2 regions of the Pseudalkalibacillus sp. Hm43 genome follow, and region 2 is predicted to be linked to the other one. Evidence: a T-box and tRNA genes for the amino acid it is inferred to sense, from the RefSeq annotation. Region 2 holds a T-box; the other holds one or more tRNA genes.
The links. A T-box is a leader RNA that pairs with one kind of tRNA and senses whether it is charged. The one in region 2 lies ahead of metG (methionine--tRNA ligase), so its partner is inferred to be a tRNA-Met.
Positions count from the first base shown of each region.

Region 1: it has a tRNA-Met gene. The T-box ahead of metG (methionine--tRNA ligase) is inferred to sense a tRNA for this amino acid. The anticodon was not compared.

Region 1 is NZ_CM135129.1:40,344-55,234, forward strand. Features, by position in the region: gene ACXQIQ_RS00215 (DUF1002 domain-containing protein) at 1-421, shown strand, start outside; gene ACXQIQ_RS00220 (DUF1189 domain-containing protein) at 470-1,255, opposite strand; gene ACXQIQ_RS00225 (Na/Pi cotransporter family protein) at 1,444-3,084, shown strand; gene ACXQIQ_RS00230 (DUF456 domain-containing protein) at 3,086-3,568, shown strand; tRNA gene ACXQIQ_RS00235 (tRNA-Asn) at 3,704-3,778, shown strand; tRNA gene ACXQIQ_RS00240 (tRNA-Met) at 3,780-3,856, shown strand; tRNA gene ACXQIQ_RS00245 (tRNA-His) at 3,874-3,949, shown strand; tRNA gene ACXQIQ_RS00250 (tRNA-Ile) at 3,984-4,060, shown strand; tRNA gene ACXQIQ_RS00255 (tRNA-Ser) at 4,089-4,181, shown strand; tRNA gene ACXQIQ_RS00260 (tRNA-Met) at 4,386-4,462, shown strand; tRNA gene ACXQIQ_RS00265 (tRNA-Phe) at 4,620-4,695, shown strand; gene ACXQIQ_RS00270 (superoxide dismutase) at 5,142-5,753, shown strand; gene ACXQIQ_RS00275 (carboxypeptidase regulatory-like domain-containing protein) at 5,942-14,155, shown strand; gene ACXQIQ_RS00280 (carboxypeptidase regulatory-like domain-containing protein) at 14,336-14,891, shown strand, end outside.
Region 2 is NZ_CM135129.1:1,958,606-1,973,496, forward strand. Features, by position in the region: gene ACXQIQ_RS10420 (M15 family metallopeptidase) at 1-173, opposite strand, end outside; gene ACXQIQ_RS10425 (D-alanine--D-alanine ligase family protein) at 603-1,817, opposite strand; gene ACXQIQ_RS10430 (Mur ligase family protein) at 1,830-3,419, opposite strand; gene ACXQIQ_RS10435 (alpha/beta fold hydrolase) at 3,412-4,188, opposite strand; gene ACXQIQ_RS10440 (hypothetical protein) at 4,773-5,003, shown strand; gene ACXQIQ_RS10445 (hypothetical protein) at 4,987-5,274, opposite strand; gene ACXQIQ_RS10450 (helix-turn-helix transcriptional regulator) at 5,293-5,526, opposite strand; gene ACXQIQ_RS10455 (hypothetical protein) at 5,652-5,900, opposite strand; gene ACXQIQ_RS10460 (helix-turn-helix transcriptional regulator) at 6,016-6,927, shown strand; gene ACXQIQ_RS10465 (zinc ribbon domain-containing protein) at 6,998-7,249, shown strand; gene metG (methionine--tRNA ligase) at 7,577-9,202, opposite strand; T-box leader at 9,253-9,529, opposite strand; gene ACXQIQ_RS10475 (hypothetical protein) at 9,555-9,800, opposite strand; gene ACXQIQ_RS10480 (carbon-nitrogen hydrolase family protein) at 9,911-10,699, opposite strand; gene ACXQIQ_RS10485 (DnaJ family domain-containing protein) at 10,701-11,072, opposite strand; gene ACXQIQ_RS10490 (pyridoxamine 5'-phosphate oxidase family protein) at 11,179-11,628, opposite strand; gene ACXQIQ_RS10495 (LURP-one-related/scramblase family protein) at 11,676-12,176, opposite strand; gene ACXQIQ_RS10500 (5-formyltetrahydrofolate cyclo-ligase) at 12,228-12,941, opposite strand; gene ACXQIQ_RS10505 (hypothetical protein) at 12,957-13,367, opposite strand; gene ACXQIQ_RS10510 (YwaF family protein) at 13,470-14,186, shown strand; gene rarD (EamA family transporter RarD) at 14,344-14,891, shown strand, end outside.

The DNA.
Region 1 (14,891 bases), 1.8 Mb from region 2:
AGTGAAAACGGATATTAAAATTCCTGAAGAACAAAAACAAGTTGCAAACGAAGAAATGGTCAAAACCGTCAAACTGGGAGATCGTGTAGGTGCAGACAAAGCGACAGAACTCATGACTAAGATCAAGAAAGAACTCGCAGAGAACCCAGTGGAAACGGAAGAGGATTTAAGAGCACTCATTCAAAGAGTAGCGGAAGAAGTCGGCATTACATTGACCGATGAAGAGCTGAACGGACTTGTATCCTTGTTCAATCGGATGAAGGAAATGAACATCGACTGGGACCAGGTCAAAAGCAACCTTGAAAATGTAAGAAACAACTTAAGTGAGTTTCTGAATAAAGAAGAGACACAAGGAATCATTCGCAATATTCTCGATTTCTTCATCGCATTGATTGAAGCACTTAAGAATTTGTTTAAATAACAAAAACCCAGACCCGATCGGGTCTGGGTTTTTGTTTTGATGACTATTTTAGATTTCTTCTGTTTCTTGTTTCTTAGGAAGCGGTACGAATTTGATGACTTGAGACAGGATGAAGATTGCCACTCCCCAGTAGAGAAGAAATTGGAGCGGAATCGTGATGCGTAACAGATCCATTAATGCAAAGAATATGGTCGGTAATGTGACAGAATAAGCTGACAGAATCCATAACTGACGATACGGCAAGTTCCGTTTCATGATGTTTTTGATGATCAAACCAATCAGAGCGAGTACAGTAACCCCGATGAATTTAAGTGCAGTCATGAATAGATAAGCGGCCACAATTGCTACCGTGATAATCAATGGAAGCAAGTTTTGAGCTGAATCGATGAATCCATCGATATCGTTCTTATTGAAGCTAACGTCCTGCATCGTTCCATAATTGAATGTATCAGCACTCCCAGCACTGATGATCACCATTTGATTGTCCAAGATTGCAATTGCGTTATCATACTGATCCAGATCATCTCTCGTTATTGTACCTGTCGTATCAAATATAAACGTCTGATTGCCATCTTTCCGGACGACGGGCTCATCCATGTCAGAAGTCAATTGACCATCCTGGAATTGAAAGTCCGGGATATCTTCTTGGAGTGCTGTCGCGAACTCGTTTGTTGCCTTTGAAATGGATAGCCCCATGTTCAGTCCGATAAAGATCATGGATATCAACATTAAAATAAAAACATATCCGATTGACTTCCCGATTTTTTGGAACCGGAATGTAGCTATCGTTTTAGGTGAATATAAGCTTACAAAAAATTGCTTGAATACGTTCATGGTTATCCCCCTTCAGTTTCTAGACTCATTTTATCTTTCCTATACGAAATGAACAAGGTAAAAGTTCCCCAAATCAAATCTAACATACAAATTTACAAAAAAATTAAAAAATCTTAAAAGTGTTTACAAACCAAGTCAAGTTGGTGATAATGAATGAGGCAAATTATGTCGAAATTTTTATGTAGGGGATGAATGAATTGGATTTAGACATTCAAAAGATGATATTCGAATTCATTGGTGGACTTGGTATCTTCCTATTTGGAATCAAATACATGGGAGATGGTCTACAGAATTCGGCAGGAGATCGGTTAAGAGATATACTTGATCGTTTCACGTCCAACCCATTCATGGGAGTACTTGCAGGAATTATTGTCACGATCTTGATTCAGTCAAGCTCAGGTACGACCGTGCTGACAGTCGGTCTAGTAAATGCAGGTTTCATGACCTTAAGACAAGCAATTGGTGTTATCATGGGTGCGAATATCGGTACCACGGTGACCGCATTCATCATTGGGATTGAGATCAAGGAATACGCCTTGCCAATTCTTGCAGTCGGAGCCTTGTTGCTCTTCTTCTTCAATTCGAAGAAAGTGAAGTACATCGGTCAAGTATTCTTTGGTTTTGGTGCACTCTTCTACGGTCTAGACTTGATGGGCTCTGGAATGAAACCATTACGTTCTCTTGAAGCATTCCAACAACTGACGGTTGATATGTCCAATAACCCATTATTAGGTGTCGTCATCGGTACCTTGTTTACGGTTATCGTACAGAGTTCCAGTGCAACAATAGGGATTCTCCAGGAACTATATTCTCAGGGTGCTGTCCAATTGGACGCTGCCTTACCAGTTCTATTTGGGGATAACATTGGTACAACCATCACTGCTGTCCTGGCAGCAATCGGTGCAAGTGTTGCAGCAAGAAGAGCAGCCTTGACGCATGTAATTTTCAACTTGCTTGGAACTGCAGTCTTCTTGATTCTACTACTACCATTTACAGCGTATGTGGAATATCTAGCAACAACGTTCGACTTGAATGAGAAGATGCAGATTGCATTTGCTCATGGATCATTCAACTTTGCAAATACAGCCATTCAATTCCCATTCATCGCTTTCCTGGCATACCTAGTAACTAAACTTGTGCCTGGAGATGATGTTGAAATTGAATATAAAGCAAAACATCTAGATCCTATTTTCCTTGAAAAGTCTCCTGCAGTAGCGCTTGGACAAGCTAAGCTCGAAGTGCTTCGAATGGCAGATTATGCGAAAAAAGGATTACATGAAACCTTTACGTTTTTAGATACGAAAAATAAGAAAAACGCAGATAAAGCTGCTCAATATGAAGAAGCGATCAATAACCTTGATCAAAGGATTACAGAGTATCTTGTCCAATTGTCTTCTTATACGTTATCGACACATGACTCAGAACAGCATTCCATCTTGATGGACTCTGTACGTGATATCGAACGTATCGGAGACCATATGGAAAATATCGTCGAACTCGTTGAATATCAGATGACGCACAAAGTGGATCTCACAGATACAGCGATCCGTGATTTGAATGAAATGTTCGAACTAACGATGTCAACGATTGATGAAGCGTTCCATGCAATGGATGAGAACGATAAAGAGAAAGCTCGTAAAGTTGTTGATATGGAAAATGCCATTGATAAAATGGAGAGAACACTTCGTAAACAACATATCCTTCGTTTGAATGAAGGGAAGTGCAGCGGAGCATCCGGTATCGTATTCGTAGATATCATCAGTAACCTCGAGCGTATCGGGGACCATGCGGTGAATATTGCGGAATACGTTTTAGGAGAAGAGGAGTAAAATGACCATTATTGCCTGGGTACTCATAACTGTATTATTTGTACTAGCGTTTGTGGGATTGATCTATCCGATCATTCCCTCATCCGTCTTTTTGATTGCAGGTTACCTGATCTATGGTTGGATGTTCAGTTTTGAACCCCTGACCTGGGTGTTCTGGGTGATACAGGGTATACTTGTCATCCTCTTATATGTAACCGATTATGCGAGTAATTTTTACGGTGTCAAAAAAAGAGGCGGGAGCAAGCATGCCATTTGGGGTAGTACAATCGGTCTTCTGGTTGGACCTTTCATCATACCTGTAATTGGGATCTTGATTGGACCGTTTGTAGGGGCTATTGTAGGCGAACTCCTTCATCAGAAAGGTGATTTCAAACAGGCAGTCAGAGTCGGAATTGGATCGTTACTAGGCTTTATCGGTGGTACAACCGTCAAGTTGATTATCCAAGCAGGTATGGTTATTTATTTCTTAGTGAAAGTCTTATAAGTGTTATTGCAAGCAGGGACAGAACATGGTATATTATTTCTTGTCCCTGTTTTTCTTTTTGATTGGAAGAAAAAACGGCATTGACTTTTTACGGTGAAGATGTTATTCTAAATCTTGTCGTTAAAAAGATATTATTCCACAGTAGCTCAGTGGTAGAGCTATCGGCTGTTAACCGATCGGTCGCAGGTTCGAGTCCTGCCTGTGGAGCCATGGCGGTGTAGCTCAGCTGGCTAGAGCGTACGGTTCATACCCGTGAGGTCGGGGGTTCGATCCCCTCCGCCGCTACCATTTTTAACTGATTCATGGCGATTGTGGCGAAGTGGTTAACGCACCGGATTGTGGTTCCGGCATTCGTGGGTTCGATTCCCATCAGTCGCCCCATAAAGACCATTTAAGCAAAGCATACATACTATGCGGACCCTTAGCTCAGTTGGTCAGAGCAGTCGGCTCATAACCGATTGGTCGTAGGTTCGAGTCCTACAGGGTCCACCACTTAACTCTAGTTAAGTTGATATCATACGGAGGTATACCCAAGTCTGGCTGAAGGGAGCGGTCTTGAAAACCGCCAGGGGTGTAACAGCCCGCGGGGGTTCGAATCCCTCTACCTCCTCCATTTTATCTTCAAACAACATAGGACAGGTTTTCGTCCATATACTATTATCGTCGCGGGGTGGAGCACGTAGGAATAAGCTACGGAGCATAAGCTTCAGCGAACCGTTCGAAAGGCAGCTTGAATATTCAAACTGAGAACGGGTTGGAGGACATTCAGTTTCTCATCAACATCATTGGACAATCATCGTCCATAAACTAATATCGTCGCGGGGTGGAGCAGTCTGGTAGCTCGTCGGGCTCATAACCCGAAGGTCATAGGTTCAAATCCTATCCCCGCAACCAAAATAATTCATTGAACAACGTCGAATCGACATTCTTTCAATGAATATCTGGAGTACCCGCAAGGGTGCAACCAATTTAAGTTCAATGCACAACGTCGTTTCGACTTCCTGCTCATTGAACATATGAAGTACCCGAAGGGTTCAACCAAATTACATACGGCTCGATAGCTCAGTCGGTAGAGCAGAGGACTGAAAATCCTCGTGTCGGCGGTTCGATTCCGTCTCGAGCCACCATTCTTGAAAACTTCACTATATAGGAAGTTTTTTTATTTTGCTCAAAAGACATAAATAGAGCCTATTCATCCCTATCAAGAGAAAAAAGAGCTGTGATGGTAACGAATAGAGCCTATTCATCCCTATCAAGAGAAAAAAGGGCCGTGATGGTAACGAATAGAGCCTATTCAACCCTATCAGAAGAAAAAAGAGCTGTGATGGTAACGAATAGAGCTTATTCATCCCTATCAAGAGAAAAAATGGCCGTGATGGTAATGAATAGAGCTTATTCATCCCTATGAACTGAAAAAATCCCGATCTTGGTAATGAATAGAGGATGTTCATCACTTGATCAATACCCAAGCAGTGTTTAAAAATTGAATCCACTGGGTAAATTTGATATTGTTAGAAATGTAGGCACTTAACCCGTGCTTTGTAACTACATATTCTTAAAGGAGGAGATTCAATTGGCAAAACACGAACTACCAGCACTACCATATGAGTTCAACGCTCTTGAACCTCACATCGACGAAGAAACTATGAAAATCCACCATGGTAAACACCATAACGCATACGTAACAAAGCTGAATGGTGCACTTGAAGGACATGCGGATCTACAAGATAAAAGCATCGAAGCTCTTATGAGCAACTTGGATGCAGTACCTGAAAACATCCGTACAGCTGTCCGTAACAATGGTGGTGGACATGCCAACCACACATTGTTCTGGCAAGTACTCAGCCCGAACGGTGGCGGAGCTCCTACTGGTGAACTAGCTGACGCAATCAACTCCAAGTTCGGAAGCTATGACAAATTCCAAGAAGAATTTGCAAATGCAGCTGCTGGACGTTTCGGATCTGGCTGGGCTTGGTTAGTCGTAAACAACGGCGAACTAGAAGTAATGAGTACTCCAAACCAAGATACTCCATTGATGGAAGGTAAGACACCAATTCTTGGACTTGATGTTTGGGAGCACGCTTACTACTTGAACTATCAAAACCGTCGTCCTGACTACATTTCAGCATTCTGGAATGTTGTAAACTGGGACGAAGTTACAAAACGCTACAACGAAGCGAAGTAATTCTATACACACTGAAGAAGGACCAGTTGATCTGGTCCTTCTTTTTTATTTCATTTTTATTGTAAAAATCAGGCTTGTATGCATATGGATAAACATGGAAAAAGAGGTCGGACCATGACTTGTACCCAACACCTCCTTTTATATAGGACATACAACTAATAAGAGTGACAATAAAAGGAGGAACTAGGTTGGCTTTTCCAAATGATGATCAATATACCCCAATACCGTTAGGAGCAGGGTTATATTTTGACGTGACAGGCGATGAGAACCCGACTTCTGTAGACCTTGTCGGAAATCAGGCAAACCCTTCGTTTGCTATGGCTTACGATGGTACGAACGTATATTTTAGGCTTCGATTAAGAGAAGATCCCCGGAATCGGCAATTGACAGGATTTCGCAATTTTTCTTGGGGAGTTCTCTTTAATACAGGAGGTCAGCCGGGAACGTATCAATGGCTATTAGCAGTCAATGGGTTGGATGGTGAATTGAATCTTATACAAAATACTGTAGAAAGGGTTAATTCATGGAATGATCCTGCTGAAGGAACCAATGGCAGAGGGGCACCCAATTATTCACAACCCATTATCAATTTTGACATTGCCAGAGTAACACCTGCTCCAACTAGGTTTGGGAATGATGATAATGTCTTCTTGGATTTTTTTATCCCTGCGAACATTCTTTTCGATTTTCTGAACATAACCGAAAATACGCCTCTACAACTCATTTCTTTTACCTCGACAAATGCAAACAACTACAACAAAGATTCATTGAGAGTCAGTGAAGGATTTCAATTTATAGATGCTTTTTCAGATCCAATATCCCCAATCGACGCAGACATAAAAGCACGATTAGACCTTGAGAAAATCATCCTCAGTGGACCGACTACTGTAAGCGCAGGAAATGAAGCAAGTTATAGTGCACGATTAATTGTTGAGAATATCGGGAGAAGTGAAGCGACGACAGTAAGTTTAAGAGATGTTATCCAATTCGATTTACTGAACACCTTTATCATTACGAGTGTATCAACAGGGAATGCAACGTTTAATAACACAACGAAAACGCTGAGTTGGGAAATCGGAAGTATACCTCCTGGATCCAATGCAGTTTTGGATTTTGAATTGAGTGGTTTTTTCAATAATCCTGGAACCAGGACATTAGAGACCGCAACGGTCCAAGGGACGGATAGTAAAACTGGAAAAAGGTTAACACCACAAACGGAGACGACAACCATAACGGTCATAGAAGATGGCGGAGTGGTAGGTGTTGTTAAGGATCATACCACAGGCTTTCCGCTCACAGGAGTAACGGTAGAACTGAAGGATGGGGCTACCACCATAGCAACAACCACGACGAACGCCAATGGTGAATACAGCCTGACTGGAATATCACCCGGCAACTATACGATTGAATACTCGAAAGTGGATTATATAACAAACATTCAGAATGTGACCATCAATGCGGGTGAAATTACGAGAAAAGATGTATTCTTGACTGAACTTCCAGGTAGCATTAGTGGAACTGTCACAAATTCTGGTGGAGGTGCCATAAATAACGCCACCGTTAGATTGTTGGATACGGCTGGTAACGTAGTTGCTACTACCACGACGAATGCCGCAGGTAACTATTCTTTTCCTTCCGTAACACCTGGGCAATATACACTTAGCGTTACGGCTACAAATTTTCAATCTGCCACCCAAGGTGTTACCGTAACCGCTAACGATGCGTCTACGGTCAACTTTGTTTTGCAACCGAATCCCGGTACAGTTCAAGGACAGGTCACCGATCAAAACGGAAATCCGATTTCTTCTGCACTAGTTGAGGTAGTGAATTTAGCTGGACTGGTCATTGATACGACAACAACCAATGCTTCAGGAGACTACATCATTGATGATCTAGCACCTGGAGATTACAAATTAAGGGTAAGTAAGGCAGCTTTCACCACTGAGGTTCTTGGATTCAACTTATCCGCAGGTGAGACGGAAGTATTGAATGTTTCATTGAGGCCGAATCCAGGTACATTGACCGGTACAGTAACAGATGCAGCTTCAGGTAATCCGATTCAGAATGCGACTGTTCAAGTAACGAACGGGCTGGGTGTGACCGTAGCCACCACTATGACGGATGCGAGCGGAGATTATACAGTCCCAAGGCTCGCTCCAGGTTCCTATACTGTTACTTTCATTGCTGAGGGATATGGCTCCCAATCAATAGGTGCAAAAATTCGATCAGCTGAAACGACGACATTAAATGTTGAATTAGTGAAGCTGGTCGGAGCGATTTCGGGGACTGTTACGGATAACTCAGGGAACACTCTGTCTGGAGCAACAGTTGAAATCTTCCTGAACAATATTCTGGTGGCTTCAACGACTACGGACAGCAACGGAACATATGTCATCAACAATTTGATTCCGGGTGCGTATACAGTAAGCGTATCCAAAGAAAACTTCGGAACTGAAACAGTAGGTGCCTCTGTTGTTGAAAATCAGACATCCATCGCGAATGTTTCTTTAACACCTGACCCAGGTACATTGACCGGGACAGTTCTTACAACAACTGGTGATCCGATAGAAGGTGCCGTCCTTACAGTTAAGGATTCCCGTACAGGTGCGAATATCACTCAAGTATTAACGAACAATCAAGGGATCTATACGGCCACGGGTCTTGCACCAGGAACTTATATTATCACTGCACAAGCGGAAGACTTCCAAAGTCAACAAAAAGGCGCAACGATTTTATCTAATCAAACGACAACAGCGAATTTCACACTTGAAGCGAATCCTGCTAGTGTAACCGGTACAATTATCAATGCATCGACCGGACTTCCCATTACTGGAGTAGTAATTGAAGTAAAAGTAGTCGATTTTAATGGGAATGTGGTGACTACCACTTTTACGGATTTGAACGGACAGTACGAAGTGAATAACCTGATGCCTGCAACTTATGGGATACAGGCAAGTGCACCTGATTTTCAAACCAACTCAGCCACAGTCACGCTACAGCCGGGGGAAACGTCAGTTACAAACGTGACATTAACGCCTGAGCCTGGCAGTATCATAGGAACGATTACGGATACATCTGGTAATCCACTTTCCAATGTCCTGATTCGTATAGTCGATGACACAGGCTTTCTAGTTGGCACTGTATTAACGGACAGCAACGGTGATTATGTTTTCGATGGTCTTGCGCCTGGAAACTACACCGTTACCGCCATTGCAGAAGGTTTCCAATCATCGTCAACGGGGGCGATTGTCCAATCGAATGAAACGACAGTCGTTAACCAGAGCTTAGTCAGTAATCCTGGATCTATATCTGGAAGTGTCACTCCTGTTGAAGATGGAACAATCATTACATTATCGACATCAGAAGGCATCCCGATCAGCTCTACAATTGCGAATTCAAACGGGGATTTTCAATTTAACAATCTACAACCAGGTCAATATATCGTTACGGCTACCGCTCCGAACTATCAAACATCTTCAACAGGTGCTACAGTCATATCTGACCAAGTGACCTCGGTTTCATTGACCATTCAACCTAATCCAGCTGAAGTAGGCGGGACGATAACGGATACATCTGGTAATCCAGTCACAAATGCGACCATTCAGATTCTTGATGATAATGGTACGGTCTTGCAAAGCGGCGGAACTGATCAAAATGGACAGTATGCAATTGGAAATCTTCCACCAGGATCATTCACCATTGTTGTAAACGCACAAGATTATTCTTCTGCAACAGATGGAGTCACATTAGAAGCTGGACAAATCGTAACAGATGCGAACTTTGTATTAGTACCTGATCCTGGAACTATTGTCGGACAAATAACGGATACGAATGGTGATGTGATTCCAGGGGCAACCATTATCATCCGAAACGCAGAGAATATTCCGATACGCACAACCACTACCAATGAGTTTGGTGAATTTCTAGTCGAAGGGATTGCTCCTGGTTCGTATACAGTGGTGGCGACGGCTCCGGATTTTTCTACAAACTTTGTAGGGGTCATTGTGGAGAGTAATGAAAGTACGGTTGCGAATATTATTCTTACAAGTGTGGTTGGAAACATCGCAGGTACTGTTGTTGATGAAAACGGTGACCCGATTACAGGGGATAACATTGGAGTTAAGTTGTTTAATGAAAGCGGCACCTTATTACAAACTTTAGTCGCTGATTCAGATGGGACCTTCTCGATACTGGGTCTCCAACCAGGGCAGTATCTTGTGAATGCAACTGCACCGAATTATACGGCCAATACAGTCAGTGCAACCGTAATTGCGAATACGACAGAAAATCTTAATATTCCTCTTGCTTTGTTACCAGGAACCATAACAGGTCGGGTTTTCAATACGGCAACATCCGATGGAATCAGTGGAGTAGTCCTCACATTAACGACTCCTGAAGGGTTACCTATTACCTCTACAATCAGTGGAACAAACGGAGAATATACTGCAGCTAATATCCCACCGGGTACAGTTGTCATTAGCGCTGTAGTGGAAGACTTCGGTGCTGAATCCGTAACGGCAGTGGTGAATCCTAATGAGACCAGAACCGTCAATATCGGTCTCACAGAGAGTCTTGGTTTTCTCACCGGTTACGTTATAGATATTGTTACTGGAAACCCGATTGCAGGTGCTGTTGTATTAATTGATGAAAATGGTCAACAAGTGGCAAGTGTAACTTCAGATGATTCAGGACAGTTTTTATCACAAGGTTTAAGCCCGGGAAGCTATACAGCTGTTGCTGCAGCAGATGGTTTTACTTCTAGTACAGCTAGTTTTACAATTCTACCGAATGAAACGACAACGCTGAGTTTTGCATTATCACCTGAACCTGGCAGCATCGAAGGACGTATTACGAACTTCAATAATGGTGTGCCGATCGTTGGAGCTACAATCGCTATTCGAGCACAATCACCTAGCGGACCGATTATTGCTACGACCTTAACGGATGAGAATGGTGAATACACCGTTTCTACTCTCTCTCCTAGTACGTATACTGTTGTGGCGTCCGCTGAAGGATTTGGTGCTGCAGAAGCGACAACGATTGTTGAATCGAATCAAACTGAAACAGTCAATATCAAATTGGTTCCAAACCCGGGGACGATTCAAGGAACGATTACAAATAACAACACTGGTGCTACGGTATCTGGTGTTATGGTGGATGTCTACAATGAAGATGGAATACTTGTTTTCACAACAGTAACGGATGCAAACGGTTTTTATCAATTTACAGGTCTCGCTGCTTTACAATTCAGAATTGTAACAAGTAGTCCTATTTTCCAATCGCAGGAAGTTGGGGTGTTAGTTGTCTCTGATGAAACCTCCATCGTCAATTTTGGACTCGATCCGAATCCAGGTGCGATTACTGGAACGATTACCGATGAAGAAACAGGGGCACGTCTTGTCGGGGCTGAAGTACTCGTATTCTTTGCTCAAGACATCGTACCAATAGCAGTCGCTTTGACAGATGGTTTAGGACAGTACACCGTATCAGGTCTTGTGCCAGGCACTTACACAATTGTCGTAAACGCAGTAGGGTACGCTGAGAACTCTACAGGTAGTACGGTTTTGACGAATCAGACAACGACCACAGACCTTGCTTTAATTAGTGAAATAGGTAGTGTTTCAGGCACAGTACTTGGTACGGATGGGCAGCCGTTCAAAAATGCGGTTATCAAAATCGTGGATAGCAATGGTGTTGTGGTTGGAACGAGTGCAGTAAATCAGGATGGATCTTATTCCATCGGAAATTTGCCACCAGGAACCTATTCAATACGTGCGGCAGCACCAGATGTTGTTACAGCATCGTCTGGAGTATCATTAATTGCAAATGAGAATAAAGTAATCAATTTCGTTCTAAGAGTGAATCCTGGCACAATCAGAGGAACAGTGACCGAACAAGCTACAGGTGATCCGATTGTGGGGGCAAATGTCAATATTCTCGATTTGAATGGGCAAGTGGTAGCGACCACTGCCACCAATACAATCGGAAATTATTTTGTAGATCGCTTGGCACCAGGTAGTTACACAGTATCCGTTTCAAAAGTCGGATTTGCAAAGAGTATGAAGGGTGCCATCGTCAACGCAGATGATTTCACGATTGTGAACGTTGCACTCGGTAGCTCAACAGGATCCGTGTTCGGAATTTTAAGAGATGAGCAAGGGAACAGGCTTGAAGGGTTAGAAATCGGAGTCAGGTTGTTGGACAATAAAGGACTTTTGCTTCTCTCAACTGTTGCTTCACCTGATAGTGATTTCAGTTTCCTTAACTTAAGTCCTGGGCAATATCTAATCAGCATAAGCGCAGAAGGGTTTCAATCTAAAGTCGTCCCGGTAACAGTGGTAGGTGGAGAGTCTAAGAATTTGGATATTACTCTTTTCAGAGACTCAGGTAGATTGATTGGTCAAGTAATCAATCGGGATACACTTGATGGTATTGCTGGTGCTTCGGTCATGATCAAAGATGCTGCTAATATCTTATTAACTTCCAGTATTTCAGATGAAAACGGAAATATCGGTGTAGATAATCTGCCACCAGGGACTTTGTTTGTCAATGTCTCACGGGATGGTTTCGGAACAAGTTCAATCAGTATAATGGTTAAACCAAATGAAACAACAGAACGCGAAATCAGACTGACGCCGAATCCGGGTAGCGTCGAAGGTCGCGTGACCGATGCAGAAACTGGCGCGCCGATAGAGGGAGCGAATATCCAAGTATTAACAGGTGACGAAACCTCTGTTGAAACACTCCTTACCCAGGCAGATGGTCGTTATTTAGCTCCTAACTTAAGTCCAGGGGTATATGAGCTAGCTGCTAGTCACCCTGATTATGGAACAAGAATTGCAGGAGCTATCGTAGTAAGTGATGATAAGACAGTGTTGGACTTTGCCTTACCTCCTTCTCCTGGTAGTTTAAGTGGAATTGTAACAGATCAGGTGACTGGGGATTCGGTTTCTGGTGCCACGGTTCAGCTAAGATGGTTAAGTCCCGATGGAGAATTGTTAGCATCAACTGTGACAAATGATAATGGGGAATATCTGTTTGAAGGATTAACTCCAGCTATTTATACAGTACTCGCATATGGTGGCGGATTCGGCAGTGATCAAGCATCGATTGAAGTGTTCCCAGATCAAACAACGATACAGAACCTGGGTCTGTTTCCGCTCCCTTCGGCCGCTCAAGGGGAAATTACTGATGCAGGAACTGGTTTGCCAGTAGAAAATGCTCTTGTCCGATTAATTGCTTCAAGTGGGACGATTTTGCAACGAACGCTCACCGATTCTTCTGGAAATTACATGTTCGAAGGCTTCGACCCGGGAGAGTACACCATCACGGTGAGGATTGACGCGTATGCATCAGCCGAGAAAAGTTTTACTGCCGAACCATCGGAAACGGAAACCGTGAATTTTGAATTACTAAGAGATTCTGGCTCTGTAACGGGTCTAGTAAAAGATGAAAAAACACAACAACGCGTCTCAGGAGTTTCAGTGATTGTGATGGATGAAAATGAGGTTGTTATCGCTAATACTTTAACAGATCAAAGTGGCAGATATCTCATTCAAGGTTTAGCACCTGGAACGTATACGATCAGAGCACTCGCTCTTGAATGTGATTCGGATGCTAAGCGTTTAATCATCACTGGGGGTGAAACGACGACCATCAACTTTTTGCTGATGGGACTTCCTTCAACCGTTCGTGGGAATGTTACAGACACAAATGGTAATCCTCTGAATGACGTGAGTATCCGTGTTTATAATGCGAATGGATTGTTATTGAATCTTGGTGTTACAAGTAGAGAAGGGGAATATGTGATTGGATCGTTACCTGGAGAGACTTTGACATTCATCGCTTCCTTACCAGGATTTATTCCTGATCGGAAAGTCGTTGATGTCCCGCCAAACAGTCAAATCACCATCAATTTCGTTTTGGGTATCAGTAATCCGGCTACGGTTCAAGGCGTTATAACAAGTAGAGAATCCGGTGACCCCATCAGTGGAGCAGTGGTATCACTACTAAGGAATAATGTGCTTGTAAGGGAAGTCACTACGGATGGAGACGGCAGATATTCCATTTCCGGTTTAGGTGAAGGGGAGTATACATTTACGGTTAATGCTCAAGGGTTTGAACCTTATGTTGATCCGATCTTCCTATTAGCTGGAGAAGTCCGCACAATTGATGTTGCCCTGGAAGGTGGTCCGACTCCGACACCATCTGGTCCAAATCAATATTACTTGATTGCTTGTGGAACGGGTCGTTATGTAAAGCTTGATGGAAGCTCAACACCAACGGTATTCACCTTGTTACGTATTGAAGATGGTTGTGCAACCTTCTCTTTTAGAACAAATGGTGGGACCGAGATCTTGATCGTCGAGTTAGCCTGTTTTATCCTCGTGCCAATCAGTTAGAAATATCAATAAAGCGGTGGCAAAAGTCATCGCTTTTTTATTGTGGATTAATTGAAAAAAACAGGCTTGTACGTATATGGATAAACATGGAAATTGGTTTTTTTCAAGACTTGTACCCAACACCTACCTCCTGATAGGACATACATCTATTATGAGTGACAATAAAAGGAGGAGGAAAAGTTGTCTTTTCCTAATAATAATCAATACACCCCGATACCGTTAGAATCGGGATTTTATTTCGATGTGACTGGAGATGAAAATCCCACATCTGTAGACTTGGTAGGTAATCAGGATCATCCATCTTTTTTGATGGCCTATGATGGGAAAAATGCATACTTCCGTTTAAGGTTGAGAGAAGATCCAAGGAACAAACAAAAGACAGGTTTTAATAATTTTTCATGGGGCGTCCTTTTTAATACAGGAGGTCCAGTTGGGACTTATCAATGGCTACTAGCTGTTGATGGTAACAGCGGGAGATTGAATCTCGTTGAAAACACAGATCCAGAAGTAAATTCATGGAACGATCCAGCAGATGGAAAGGACGGAAAAGGGAAACCAAGCTACTCAAAAGCGATCATCAATTTCGATCGAGCGCGGGTATCACCAGCGGATACCCGTTTTGGAAATGATGACAATGTATTCCTTGATTTCTTCATTCCTGCAAATACATTATTCAAATTCCTCAAAATCAACGAAGACACGCCATTGCAATTGATTTCATACACAGCCACAAATG
Region 2 (14,891 bases):
CAATCATTCAATGCACCTGGAATCCCTAGCTCATGATACTTAGGATTTACAATCAATAAGCCATGTTCGATACTTTGGATCGACACCAATTCTTCTTTGTTCTCATGAATCGGTACCTGTCTCCAATCCTCAATCGGATGGACATGCGGTAATGGGTAATCGTTTCGGTTCATCAGAAAGCCTCCATTCTTTTAATCTAAAAACTAAGATGATGTACAATCAGTACAGTATTCGAGGTTTGCCAAAGGAATCTGTTCGTGAAACCAGATAATGGTACTCTGATTTAAATCATCACTTATGAGTGACGTTCTTAAAAACTTCCATACGTAGCAGGCAAAATCCTTTTTTGGCCGAAAAGCGCAAGCCCCTTGTCTAGCACATGGATGTGCTGACTTCGACGTTATCACAGGAAGTGATGTGTTTAGTCGAAGATTCCCTTTCATTGGAAGTCCAACGAGGAGGCTGTTGCCGCCGCAGTAGGACTGAAGTGAACCAAGAGTCTTGGCGCTGAGCTAGACACCACACCATCGCATCCAAACATTTATACCTTCTTTTCTACTAAAAAAAGGGAGTGACCATACAGTGGTCCTCCCTTTCATAATTTATGAATTGGATCCTAATTTGCTTTTCGAACCGCCTTTAGCGCCACCGCTATGCATCGCGAATAGGTTCGTATCGACAGAGAACGTCAGAGATTCCCGTTCACGCTCACGCTTCAACGCAACTTGAATCATATCAGACGTCAATTCTTTGAACGACTTTCCAGTCGGTTCCCATAGGTAAAAGGAAAGCGATCCAGGAATCGTATTGATCTCATTGACGAATACTTGCTCAGTATTTTTATCAATCAAGAAGTCGATTCGAGACACACCTGCGCAACCGAGGGTTTGGAATGTGTCTTTCGCCAGCTTCTGCACTTCTGCTGTCTTTTCATCAGACATCTCAGCAGGGATCTTACGGTTCGTGCTTTCCATTCCTTTGGATGAACCGCCGCCTTTTGAACTTCCTCCGCTTTGGTACTTATCCTGATAAGTGAGGATATCTGTGCTGCTCAACACTTCTTCACATACGGAACTTTCCGCTTCTTCATAGTCACCGAGTACGGAACAGTTGACCTCTTTCAAGTTGGTCACCATTTTCTCGACGACGATTTTTTTCGCGAATTCAGTTGCAAGCTCAACAGCTTCCTCTAGCTCTTCACGGTTTGTCGCTTTACTGATTCCGACACTGGAACCGAGATTCGCAGGTTTGACGATGACTGGATAATTCAGTTCACTCTCGATTTTCTCGATAAGTGCATCTTGATCGTTCAACCAGTTTGAGGAATAGAACCAATGGTAGTCAAGGATTGGCAATCCAGAGTCACGCAGGATTTGCTTCATCATGACCTTATCCATCCCGACTGCGGATGAGAATACGTCACATCCGACATACGGAAGGCCATGCAATTCGAAATAACCTTGTAAAATGCCATCTTCCCCATAGGTTCCGTGAATGACCGGGAAAGCAACGTCGATCTCAGAGATGAGCTTTTTACCGAACATACCTGTTGTGTGACGGTGGATGACCGGACGGCCTTGGTCGTTGGTCGTGATGATGATCCGCTCGCACTGCTTGAGCAGGCTATCTATGTTCTTATAATTCTCGATTTCTAATAAAGCTTCACCGGTATACCAGTTTTTATTTTTAGCAATATAGATCGGAATCGGTTCGTACTGGTCCCGATCGATTGCATTGATTGCTTGTAAGGCTGATATGACAGATACTTCGTGTTCTACAGATACGCCTCCAAAAAAGACGCCAACTTTTACCTTCATCTATTCCAACCCCTATTCGTTAAATGTATCTGGAAGGTCGTTTTCTATGAGTACAATCGTGTTTTCTTTCGCGATTTCATTCATTTTCGCAATCGCATCATCCAGATTTTGCGCCACATAATATTGACTCTCTGGATATTGTTCTTCCTTCAACCCATCTTGCAATGGTACCGTCTGCTTTTTACCGACAAGGATGACGAAATCACAGACACCTGCAGCATGCTGACCGAGCTTCTTGTTCAAGTTATACTCTTCTTCACCCAGCTCGATCATTCCTGGTGTAATGAGGACTTTATAGCCTTCCATTTGTCCAAGGACTTCGAGTGCCATTTTCGATCCGACCGGGTTCGAGTTGAACGCATCGTCGATGATCGTGATGTTCGCTGAATGTTTCTTGATTTCCATACGGTGCTCGACCGGCTGGATCTTTTTCGATGCAACAGAAATCTTCTTATCTGGCACGCCTAGTTCAGAAGCAGCTGCTACCGCTGATAGGATGTTGTAGACGTTATGTTCGCCAAGAAGCTTCGTCTGAATTTCAATTCGGGTCCCGTCCTTTTTCACAACGTCAAAGGAAGTACCTTTATTCGATACTCGGATGTTCTCCGCCTTATAATCGAGGTCATCCGCATAGATTCCGTAAAAGACGATACGCGCGTTGCTTTTCGGGCCTCTAGACATGATGTTTTGATCATCTTTATTCAAGAAACCGACGCCATCATCCGGGAGGCTGTCGATCAACTCGTATTTCGTCTTCTTAATGTTATCAAGTGTTTTGAACGTTTCTAAATGCTGTTCCCCGATCGCCGTCAGAATTCCGTACTTTTGGTGAACGAGGTCACAGATTTCCTGGATGTCATTCTCCTGCTTCGCACCCATCTCCGCTATGAAAAATCGGTGGAACGGACGAAGCATGTTCCGGACCGTGATCGTCACACCTAGCTTCGTATTATAGCTTTCAGGAGTCATCAACGTATTGGCATGGGAAGAAAGAATCGTATGCAGGATGTGCTTTACGCTCGTTTTCCCGTAGCTTCCAGTAATCCCGATGACTTCTGTGTTTTTGGACTCGTTGATGATGCGTTCCGCGTCATCGAAATAGCCTTGAGCGATCTTTTTCTCAATCGGCATGTTGATGGTGTTCGCTAGTAAAATTACATAATAGGAAACAATCGTCAGCACCACATATGTGAGCAACAGTGGGACGAGTGCTACGTTATAAATCAGTTCGAAATAGAAGCTCAAGCCTGCGATCAATGCGACGACAATCGCTGTCGTGACCATAAGCCTTTTGACACGGGCTGTAACGACCAGCTTCTTCTTCTCTTTTCCGGTCTCTCGAGTAAGATATAAGACCAAATAAAGGGCAATAAACAATAGAATCGCAACGTTATCCAAAAAGTTCACGAATGCAATTAGTGCAGTGATGATCGGAATGAAGTCACGCTTTTTGAAGACTTTCTTGCGGTTTTCCTTCATCCATCTCAAAAACCGCTCATTGCGATACGAGTTCTGTTGCAACATATGGATGGCTCTTCTCAACCTTGACCAAGTGTACAGGGCCCAGAAAATGACCCCGATCATAAATAAAAGACTAAGCATCTTTCCACTCCTTATCTTTTTCAAGGAAGTTATCGATAATAACGAGGAATTCGTTCAATTTTTCTAAGTATGAATAGTGTCCGACGCCTTTCAGTACGACAAGTCCCGCATTCGGGATCGCTTTTTCCATGATCCTTGCGTCTTCCACTGGGGTTGCTGTATCGTTTTCACCCCAGATGAGCAGTGTCGGAGCCTGGATGTCTGGCATGAACCGTTGCAAGTCTTCGTTCACGACCTTGACCATCGTCTGTTGCATGACACCAGACGCATTCTTGTAGTCAGCAGAACCGACCTTGCCTTTCACTTTCGTCAGGATTTCTTCTTTATGTTTTTTCAAGCCTGGCAGGTCCAGGACTTTCTTGAGTGTTTTGTAAGTATACACCTTATAGTAGTATTTCATTGATCGCTTCGGCTTAACACCCGCTGCATCCACCAGAATGATCTTATGGACAGGATGGTGCGCTGCATAACGAATGGACACTCTTCCGCCAAAAGAATGTCCAACGAGGATTGGATCTTCGATGTTCAACTGAGTGATGAACTCGCGCAGCATGTTCGTGTACGCTTCTACATCCCATGCTTCCGGTGGCTCCTGGCTTTCTCCGAACCCAGGAAAGTCGATGGAATACACTTTGAAATGCTTCTCGAGGTTATTGTGAACAGGCTCAAAACTTTTCAGGCTCGTGCCCCAACCGTGCAGGAGTAAAATGCTTCTCCCTTCGCCTGATACACGGTAGTTGACGTTAACTCCCCTGATCTCTATATTCATCTATAAAAACGCTCCTTAAAAAATCATCTACTGTTAATCATATACTTTATTTATATTATCATACCTGATGCTTTCTAGGACATCTACTGACGCGATTTTTCGCCTCTATCCCAATATATTTCAATAGCCTAAAATCGGTACAATAAAACCACTTCGTTCAATTCATTCTATACTGTTCGTAATGAGCGGCTGTTTTAAGGAGTTCTTTTGGGGTATTTCTGTTGGATTGGGGGGCCGGGAGTGCTATCTTGCCGTGGTAACAGCGTTTCTTCTGTTTTTGGGAAGGATAACTGCTCTATCCTTCCCGAAATCAGCTCTCTTTTCGTTTTGGGGAAGGTTAACTGCTCTATCCTTCCCGAAATCAACGCTCCTTTCGTTTTAGGGAAGGATAACTGCTCTATCCTTCCCGAAATCAGCGCTCTTTCCGTTTTGGGGAAGGATAACTGCTCTATCCTTCCCGAAATCAGCGATCTTTCCATTTTGGGGAAGGATTGACCAGCTGAACTCCATTTTATCTTAGGTAATTAACATTTTTGCAGGAGCAAGCTATAATAATAACAACCACAAATTAAGGAGTGATTGAAATGGGTAGAAGTAACGCTTATAAAAAGCGGCGGAAGCTCGAGCGTGAAGGTCGCCGTAATCCAGCGAAAAATCGTAGTGATTATGCATTCATGGATCTTCAAACCAGAACAACGAAAACGAAGAAAGACAAATTGTTTCAGCACAAACATAAAGGCCGATTATCTGACCGGAACTTCGATCATGATAACGGCCTTTTTATTTTACCTTTATACCTTAGAATTGTTTTTTAAATCTAAAGATTAAGAAAGCGTGAACCGTGGCCAATAGTCCATATACGATGGCCAAGACTTGAATCAGTTGTTCCACTGATAATGAAATCATCGCTTCTACAATAACTGTTGCCACAAAACCAACGGTGACAAGGATATATGTATAGATACTTGCTTTCCCCATTATGAGTTGCCCTCTTTCGTCTTTCCCTTCTGTTGCAACAAAGCTCCCAACATAGAAAACAGAGAAAGCTAACATAATCGTCGTAATTGTACTAAGAATAGAAATCATATTTACCCCCTGATAGATTTAAGCATTCTCATCTTCTTGATCTTGGTGGTAAGTGAATAGTTCTGTGATGTCAGTGTCAAGAACACGAGCAAGTTCAAACGCTAAGATTAGTGATGGATTGTAGCGGTTCGCTTCCAATGAAGAAATGGTTTGTCTACTTACCCCAACCTTCTTGGCCAGATCCCCTTGAGACCATTTCCGTTCAGCACGAAAAACATGTAACCGATTTTCAAGACTGCCTTTCTTTTTCATATTCACCCCTCATTTCTTAACTTAAGCTTATTGTAATGTATTTTTACCTAAATGTCAAAAATATATTACATTTAGTAAAAAATATTTTACCTTTAAATGCAAAATTAAAACAGCCTTAGGCTGCTTTAACTGTTTCCATTCGTACTAGAGGAATGACTTGACCACAAAGAGACTGCTAGAATGAAGATTGCAATCACCATGACGATTGCTGAGTATCGTGTAATGTTGAAGAAGAAATCACTATAAGAAACAATCTCTGTGACATAATCATTCGGTCCTTCCTCATACCTGTGTTCTCTTGGAAAAAAGATGAGAAAACCTATAAACGAGATGATAAAACTATAGATCCCCGTTTTTACCAACAACTTCTCCATTTCGAAACGTCTCCCCCTTGTACACTGCTAATCTGAATATATCTCATTTTCAATATTATGGAAACGGTAACTTTTGATACAATGTGTGTAGTTGAACATTCGGAGTGTGGTTTTTATGAAAACAGAACGCTTACTCGCCATTGTCATCAAACTCTTGAACAGGAAAAAGATGACGGCTAAAGAACTGGCGGATTATTTTGAAGTTTCCGTTCGAACGATTCAAAGGGATATGGAAGCAATTGAACTTGCAGGAATCCCGGTTGTTTCGGAAAAAGGGCTGAATGGCGGTTATTCCATATTAGAAAACTATAAAATTCATAATAGCTACTTCAACGACGTCGAGCACCAACTTCTCATGACGGCATTGGATGGAGTCTATAAAACCTATGACGACAAAAACTTGAAGAACATCATCGAGAAACTCTCTTCCATTAAAATGCACCAATCGGCCCCTGAAAGCCAATCTCTTATTCTTGATTTCAGTGATTGGGGACCAGAATCTAAAAGGCAAGAAAAAGTGAGATCAATTCAAAAAGCCATTGATACCCAGAAGGTTGTGCAATTTAGATATATAGATATTAACGGCAATTCCTCCACACGCGTGGTAGAACCGGTCTCCCTCATTTTGAAAGTTAATAAGTGGTATTTATACGCTTTCTGTACTCTTCGAGAGGATTATCGCTTGTTCAAAATCGGAAGAATGGATGACGTTCAGATTACAGAAAAGAGGATCGATCCAAGCAGAGAAGTCCCACCGTTCGACTTTACACATGATGATAGGGAAAGAGTACGCCTACGGCTTAAATTCCAAAAACAAGCCTTAAATCAGTTGGAAGATTATTTCGAACTTGATGGTCTGGAATTTCATGAAGATGGATGCATCTATGTCACGGAGTATTTTCCTGAAGATGAATGGGTTTATGGCATGATTCTACACTTTGGAAACCAGGTGGAAGTGCTTGAACCAGAGCATATCCGATCCATCATCAAAGAGCGCGCTGAAAAAATTTTAGAAAAGTATATATAATTACGACATAATGGTGTCGTATTACCCTCTTTATAATGAGCTTAGATCTTATTAATAGGAGGAATTATAAATGAATCAACCAGTATGCCAGAGTTGTGCAATGCCAATGGAAGAAGAAAAGATGTTGGGAACAAACCAGGACGGCTCTAAGAATGAAGAATACTGCGTGTATTGCTATGAAAATGGAGCATTTACTTCGAATGTCACCATGAATGAAATGGTCAATATTTGCGTGCCTCACCTAGTGGAAGAAGGCATGAAGGAAGCCGAAGCTCGTAAAACGATGGAAGACATTTTACCTAAGCTGAAGAGATGGGCCTAATCATGAAAAAGCGGAACCTTCATCATGGAGGTTCCGCCTTTCTTTATGCGCTCTCTTCGTTTTTGCTATCGCTTTTACGATTTTCTATTTTCTCTTGATAGAAATAGAGCGAAACACAAGTAACCACAATCAACATAACAATTCCGGAGTATCTCGTTATTTGATAGAGTGGCTCTTGGTAACCTCGGCCAAGTGGTAAAGGAAAAGCAGCCATGAGAATGAAGAAACAAATAATAAAGCTATAAATGCCAGACTTCACAATGATCTTTTCGATTTTATTCTCCTCCTTTTACATACGGTAAAATGTCTTGAAACCTTCAACCTACCTCAGCTCCCTAACTTGCTTTTCTCCTCCTCAATCCTCTTAATATCAATTCTCTCAAACAGGGGTGATACCTTTTTCAAATGCTTTTGATTAATTTCATTATATGTCCATCCGTTGTGCTTCAAATCCAGAACATCCCTGATTTCTGCTGTTGAGAACGGCAAGAATGGTGATAACAACGTAGAGAGGTTCGCAATGATCTGTACACACGTATTCATCGTCACTTTACAGTTTTCAGGGTCTTCTTTGTATTGAATCCATGGCTGGCGTTCGTCAAAATACTTATTACTCGTTCGGACCAATTCAAATATCGTCTCCAACGCTTTTTTGAATTGTCCCTTTTCAATTAGTTCTCCAACTGTGGCATATACCTTCTTTACCTCTGAGAGAATGTGCTCTTCTGGCTTCGCATCCGGTATCTTACCTTCAAAAGACTTTTCAATGAATTTCAAAGTCCGGTTCACGAAGTTTCCATAAGCCCCGAGCAATTCACTGTTATGACTGTAGATGAACTCACGCCATGAAAAGTCCGCATCCCGTTGTTCAGGACCATTGATGGTCAAGAAATAACGGATGGAATCCGGGTGATCATTCTCCAAAAGATCCGGCACCCAAACAGCCCAATTGCGACTTGTTGAGAGCTTTCTCTTTTCAACAGTTAGATATTCACTGGATATGATATGATCTGGAAGTTGTAAACCACCCAATCCAGACAAAATCGCTGGCCAAATGATCGAGTGGAACGGAATGTTGTCCTTGCCATGAACGTAGTAGGCTTTTGTTTCTTCCTTCCAGAAGTCCTGCCAATCCCGATTTTGATCAGCTGCCCACTTTTTACTTGCTGTTAAATAACCACTTACAGCTTCAATCCACACATAGATTTTCTTAGCCTCAAAACCTTCAACCGGAACCGGTACTCCCAGCTCAATGTCTCGGGTTGCCGCTCTGTCCCGCAACCCTTCTGACAGATATCGCTGTGTAAGATGGTACGCATTTGTCCGCCACCGATCTTCCTTTTCAGCCTCAGACAAGTACCTTTCAAGTTCAGATTGAAAATTCTTCAACGCAAAATAATAATGCTCCGTTTCTTTTACCACAGGCGTGTTGCCGCAAAGCTTACAGACTGGATCAACCAAATCCACCGGGTCAAGGATTGTAGAGCAGTTATCGCATTGATCGCCTCGCGCGTTGCTACCACACACAGGACAAACGCCTTCCACATAACGGTCAGGCAAAAATTGCTGATCTGTTTCACAATAGCTCTGAGCCACCGTTTTGACGTAGCAATGACCTTTTTCGACTAAGGTTGTAAAAATCTCCTGCACCTCTTGATGGTGAAAAGGATGATCCGTGCGGAAGTAATGGTCATAAGTAAAGCCAAGTTCGTTGAAGCATTTCAGGAATTCATTGTGATAACGATCGGTAATGACTTGCGGCTCAACCCCTTCCTGTTTTGCTCTTATCGCGATCGGCGTACCGTTACAGTCACTTCCAGAAACATAAAGGACTTCTTCCCCTTTCAACCGGTAGTATCTGGCTAAAATATCACCCGGTAACAAACTCGCAAGATGACCTAAATGGAGCGAACCATTCGCATATGGCCAAGCTCCTCCAATAAATACACTCATTCTAATTCCTCCTTATATAAACTAAAAAATCCTCGTCCTCAGACGTTTAGTCTAAGGACGAGGATCAACTCGTGGTACCACCTTAATTCGCTGAACGTTCACACGATCAGCCTCATGAAGTACGAAGTGATGCAATCATTGCACACTCTTATACTCTGACATTGTTAACGGATGCCAACTCCCGTCACACATTACTAATGATTAGAATCACGTTCAAAGTGAAGTTCAGAGGCCATTTTCGGTCAAAAGGTCGTTCGCTTCTTTTCAGCATACAGAAGCTCTCTGTCAGAACACCTGGAGACTTACTTTCCTCGTCATAACTTTTGCAAAAGGTTTATAGAGTTATTATAGTCTAACACATACATTTCTGACATGGAATTTCATCAAAGGTCGGTTGGGTTGAATTCCAATACTGGACCCAGTAATAGCTGCCGTTCGTTCCCTTGTTCGTGATGACTTTTTGTACAAAGCTTTCTTCTTTCATCCAATTGCACCTCACCGAGTGCACCTTATTCGAATCATGATCCAAGACAATAAAGTACCCCGTGCCTTGTCGCTTGATGTGTTGGAAATCATTTAAGTGTTTGACAAGCCTCATTCTCGTCACCACCTAACAATGGATTTACAAGCTATTACCCACTAGTATTCCCTATTCATGTCGAAATTCCTTTATTTTTATTGTAAAACATAAGTATTTTCTTAAGTTTATTATACATTTAGTCGATTTATTTCTTTTATTTGAAGGAGATCTGTCCGAGTCTGATCAATATACCAGTTGGACACAGTTGATAAATCCACTTTTACACGCTTCATGATCGTTTCTTCAGAGACGATTTCTTCTAATACAGAGCCTTTTGGCGAGATCGCGATGGTAGGACATCCTTGTTTCGGATGTGCGACGTTTGAACCGAAGATGTATCTTTGATTTTCAGCAGCTCGACTGATCAAGTGACTTTTCCAAACTGGAAGATGATCTTCAGAAATCACGTTTGTGAGATATATCATACATTGCGCGCCTCTCATGCTCAGTAACTTCCACTGCTCTGGAAAACGAATTTCCCTGCATAATTGGATGCCGAAACGAACGATGCCCTCATTCGTTTTCATTTCAAATACAGGTAATCGGTCACCAGCAGTAAACGTCCCTCTTTCATGGATTGCGAGATTCACTTTGTGGTAAGCTTCCCTATTTCCTTGTGGGGATAAGTAGATCCCAGCATTGTACCACTTGCCCTCTTCATATAAGCAGCTTCCGAATATGAGGTGGATTTTTTTCTTTTTTACATATTCAGAAAGTTGGTTGATACACGCTTGTAATTCATGTACATCTAGATTCTCTAAAAAACCTAAATCATCATCATATCCGGACAGTGCTCCTTCTGGTAAAACGAGCACTTCATCTTCGTCCAACTGATCCATCAGTTTTACAATATGATTCAGATTCGCTTTCATGTCAAAGCTTAAAGGAAATTGTCCGATCCATACGGTAAGATTCATCTTAATACAACTTTCTGTAAATTTTGTTTTGATATTGACTGAAGGCTGATGATTGGTTGATTTTCCGCTTTTCCATGAGGTTGTTGAAACGGATGATCTTTTCATTCAAACGTTTGTTTAACTCTGCCCGCTCTTTTTCATCTTTACAACATGCAATCAGTTCTTCGAGTGTGACCATTTCCTTTTTCAATTGGACTTCAGGGGGGACAAATCCTGAATTCTTCAAGATTTTATAGCCGATGCGCAATTCATCCGGTACGCCCGCTAGATCGTCTTTCGGTAACGGTTTACCTTTACCAGGTAAATTGTCGAAATCCCCTTTTCGGAGTGCCGCACGAATTTTCTCTTCTGCAATGCCAGCCGAAAAATCCATATCATCACCTCATTCGAATGGTTATGTTCATTTTACCAGAAAATGACTCCTGATTTGTGACAGAAAATAAAAAAGTGCTGAACCTGAATGGCTCAACACCTACTTCCTATACTTCTAATACTTGTGGGGTTTTCGATCCGCTGTTCATCAGTCGGAACAGGGTCGGCTTGATCTCGAGCACGATATAGTCCGGGTCGTTCGGTCCGTCGAACCATCTTTCCATGCTATCTGACCAAAGTTTATCTTTAATAGCCGAATCATCTCGGATTTCAGCTGTCCCTTCGATCTCCACATACGCATCGCCAAGGCCATCTCCATTATACCCAAGCAAGATGTGTACGTTCGGATTATCGTCGATTTCTTCGGTTTTATGTGTGTCTTTATCGGTCGGTGTATACAGCGTCAAGCCTTCGTTATAAAACGTCATGTAGCGTGAGTGTGGCTTGTCGTTTTTTACAGTCGCAAGTGTACCGAATTTACTGTCTTCCAATACATTGAGCACTTTTTCTTTGAGATCTTTCTCTGTCACGTTAACATCAGCTCCTTTTATGAACATCCGTTAGTAATATACCTTTCCGGAGCTGAAATTAAACAAGGTTACAATTAGGTAGCGGCAGCCGCATTCGATTTGATGATCATCGTAATGCCCATCACCATGGCTATGAGTTCTTCATTGGAGAGATTATTTGACCGGTTCGTACGCTTGTAAGCATCTGATTGGAAAATCCCGCTTGTTTTTACAAAGTGGGCAACTTCTTGTTCGTTTACGTCTAACACGCTGTATTCTTTAGAGAAACTTTCTGAAATGATCGTGTAAATTCCTCGCCCGTATGCTTCGTACTCATATTTTTTTGTAAAAAACGTAAACCGCTGACGCAGCAATCCAATTTCAGTATTAGTTGCATCACTTATGGTCCATTTGCCAGAAAAAAAGCGGAAGCGCCCTTCCGTAAATAAATTCCCGGAAAGATCCATTACGCGGAGGCTTGAGGAAAACGAACTTTTTAGATCAAGCTTTCCAATTTCATTCTGATTTTCATCATAAATACTTGTTAGTCCAGCAGAAAAAAAGTTGTCCGAAAAATATAGGGTACTCGTTTCCATCCTTCTCACCTCTTACCTATTTTACGGATCACTCTGATAATAGTTTCAAATCTAAGAATGAGTCAGCTTATAGATTTCCTCGAGCACCGGCATTTCTTCTCGTTGTTCATCTGTCACTTGATCCCAGAGGATTCCGGTCGGTTTTTCATAGTCGTTTTCAGTTCGGATCAGTTCCTTCTCTGTCGCAATGTAATCGACAGTCAAGTCATAGGCGTCGCGTGGCAAGTCATCGTCTACAAGCTGGGTTGAGTGGATCGACGTAATGACAGCTACCTCCGGATTCCCGAGCTCTCGAATGATCGCATATTCCCGATCAGCATAGCCTTCTCCTTTTCCAAGCCGTCGTCCGTCTCGATGGATAGCGACAGAGCCGACTACGATCAGATCGATTGGCGGCATTTCTGATAATGGGATGACTTTTCCATAGGAGTTGATATGACTGAGGCTTGCGGCTTTCTTCTCTTCGCCGTCCGGGACCCACTCCGGTTTTACCATAATAAAGCCATCTTTCAGCCTTGGAGTCGGAACGAGCAACGTCTTTCCGTCGATTAAAATCTGTTTGCGAAGCGGAATCTGAGGAGAATCTGGATTCACCTTGATAACGTTTGCGTCTTTATAAATATCCATCGCTGTGATGAAGGCTGCTGCTTTTTCAGCCCCTTTAAAGTTCGGGATGCGTCCTTTCAATGGAAAAGGGAATCGGCCGACTTTCTCTTCGGTCATCCGCTCCCATACACTTTCTCTGATTTCTTGTTTTGAACTCACTGTAAAACCTCCTTCTTACGGTCGATAGCCAAATCCGAGACCGAAAATCATTGCAAAGTATAAGAACAAGACGAGTACGATGAGCAAGGTGATGATACTGAGAAGTCTTGACCAGAATCCCTTCCCATAATAGAACCATTTGTAAAAGATGTATGTAACGAGCGCTGCGGTCGGTATGAAATAAAAGTACGATAACTGTTCGACCCATTCTGTATTCTTATCCCAGTAGATGTCCGGCACAGGCGTTGTGTGGTATTGATCTTTGATCGCTTCTCTTCCCCAGATGAAGACCACCGACAGTATGATATAATACGCGGAAATGATTCCTTTTGCATAAATGTTGAAGATCTTCAATGCGAGTACCGGCACCAAGATCAGCACGAGCAAAAGATAGATGGCTGTATACTCCCCTAAAAACCAAAGCACAAAATCCCCCCTTGAAAATTCTCTTTACCTTTATTGAAAAATATGGAAACATTATATCAAACATTGTTCTCGAAAGCATGTCGGATACAGAGGAGCATAAGGATGAACGACCTATTCCACCCGGAACGTTATAAAGATTTCACATTGTTTTCAACCGAACATCTCTTGATGATCGGGTTGCTGTTTGTCGTCGGACTTGTGTTGGTGTTTTCGAGGGACGCCATTCGTAAGCGCCCGACGGTACAGCAGTATATTCGTTGGGGGTTTTTCACCATTCTCCTTGTCGGCAATGTCGGTTATCAGGCATGGAGTATTTGGCATGCGGTTTGGGATGCACGCATCAACCTTCCATTCCAGCTTTGCTCGATCAGTTCGCTGGTGGTGCTATTTTTCCTACTGAAACCGACAGAATCCCGGTTTCAGATCGTCTATTTCATCGCCTTGATTCCGCCATCTTTAGCCGTTTTGACGCCCGATTTGTTGTATGGAAGTCCGCATTATCGCTTTTTTCAATTCTTTATTTTTCACATTACGCTTGTGGCGACCGTCCTCTATTATTTGATCGTTGACAAATATGAGCCGAGGTTCGTTTCAGTGTTGAAGGCTTTCGTTTTTATCAATATCCTGGCGGTCCCACTCGGATTCTTGAACAACTACCTCGGTTCGAATTATTTGTTCCTCGAAGGACCTCCGGCAGCCGATACGTTGCTAAGCTTGTTTGGAAGTGGATACTGGTATTTGATTAATCTGGAGATCGTGATGCTGCTCACGTTTTTCCTGACCTATCTCCCTTTCTACTTGAAGCGGAAATTCCTTTGACCAACTGAAGACTTTCCGATTGTCTTTTAAGCGAATTGGGACTAAAATTGAAATAATTCCGTGCCAGGCACCGAATATAAACCCTTGATATATCAGCGTTTATAAACGGTGCCTGGTACACGTATGGCATTTTCATCAAGAATCGAGGTCCTGAAAGATGACGGAGAATCAAAGAAAAGAGCAGGTTGCCGGGGTGGCGGCTGGCGCTGGGGCTTACATACTGTGGGGGTTCTTACCGCTCTATTGGAAGCTGATCAACCATGTGCCTTCTGAAGAAATCCTTGCCCACCGGATGATCTGGTCTTTCGTTTTCATGCTGATTGTCTTGATGTTTTTACGTCGGATCAAAAAGTTCGTCACTGAACTGAAAGAACTGATCGCAAACAAGAAAAAGCTGGTCGGCTTACTTTTCGCAGCTATCTTCATTACAATCAACTGGTACACATATATCTGGGCGGTGAACAACAACCACGTCGTTGAAGCGAGCCTCGGTTATTACATTAATCCGCTCGTGAGTGTGTTGTTAGGGATCGTTTTCCTTAAGGAACGTCTGTCGTTCTGGCAAATCATTTCGTTCACCTTTGCGGCAATCGGGGTATCGATTCTGACGTTCAACTTTGGGTCCATCCCGTGGGTTGCAATTTCGCTCGCGGTGAGCTTCGGACTATACGGACTCTTGAAAAAGTTGACTGCGCTCGGTGCTTT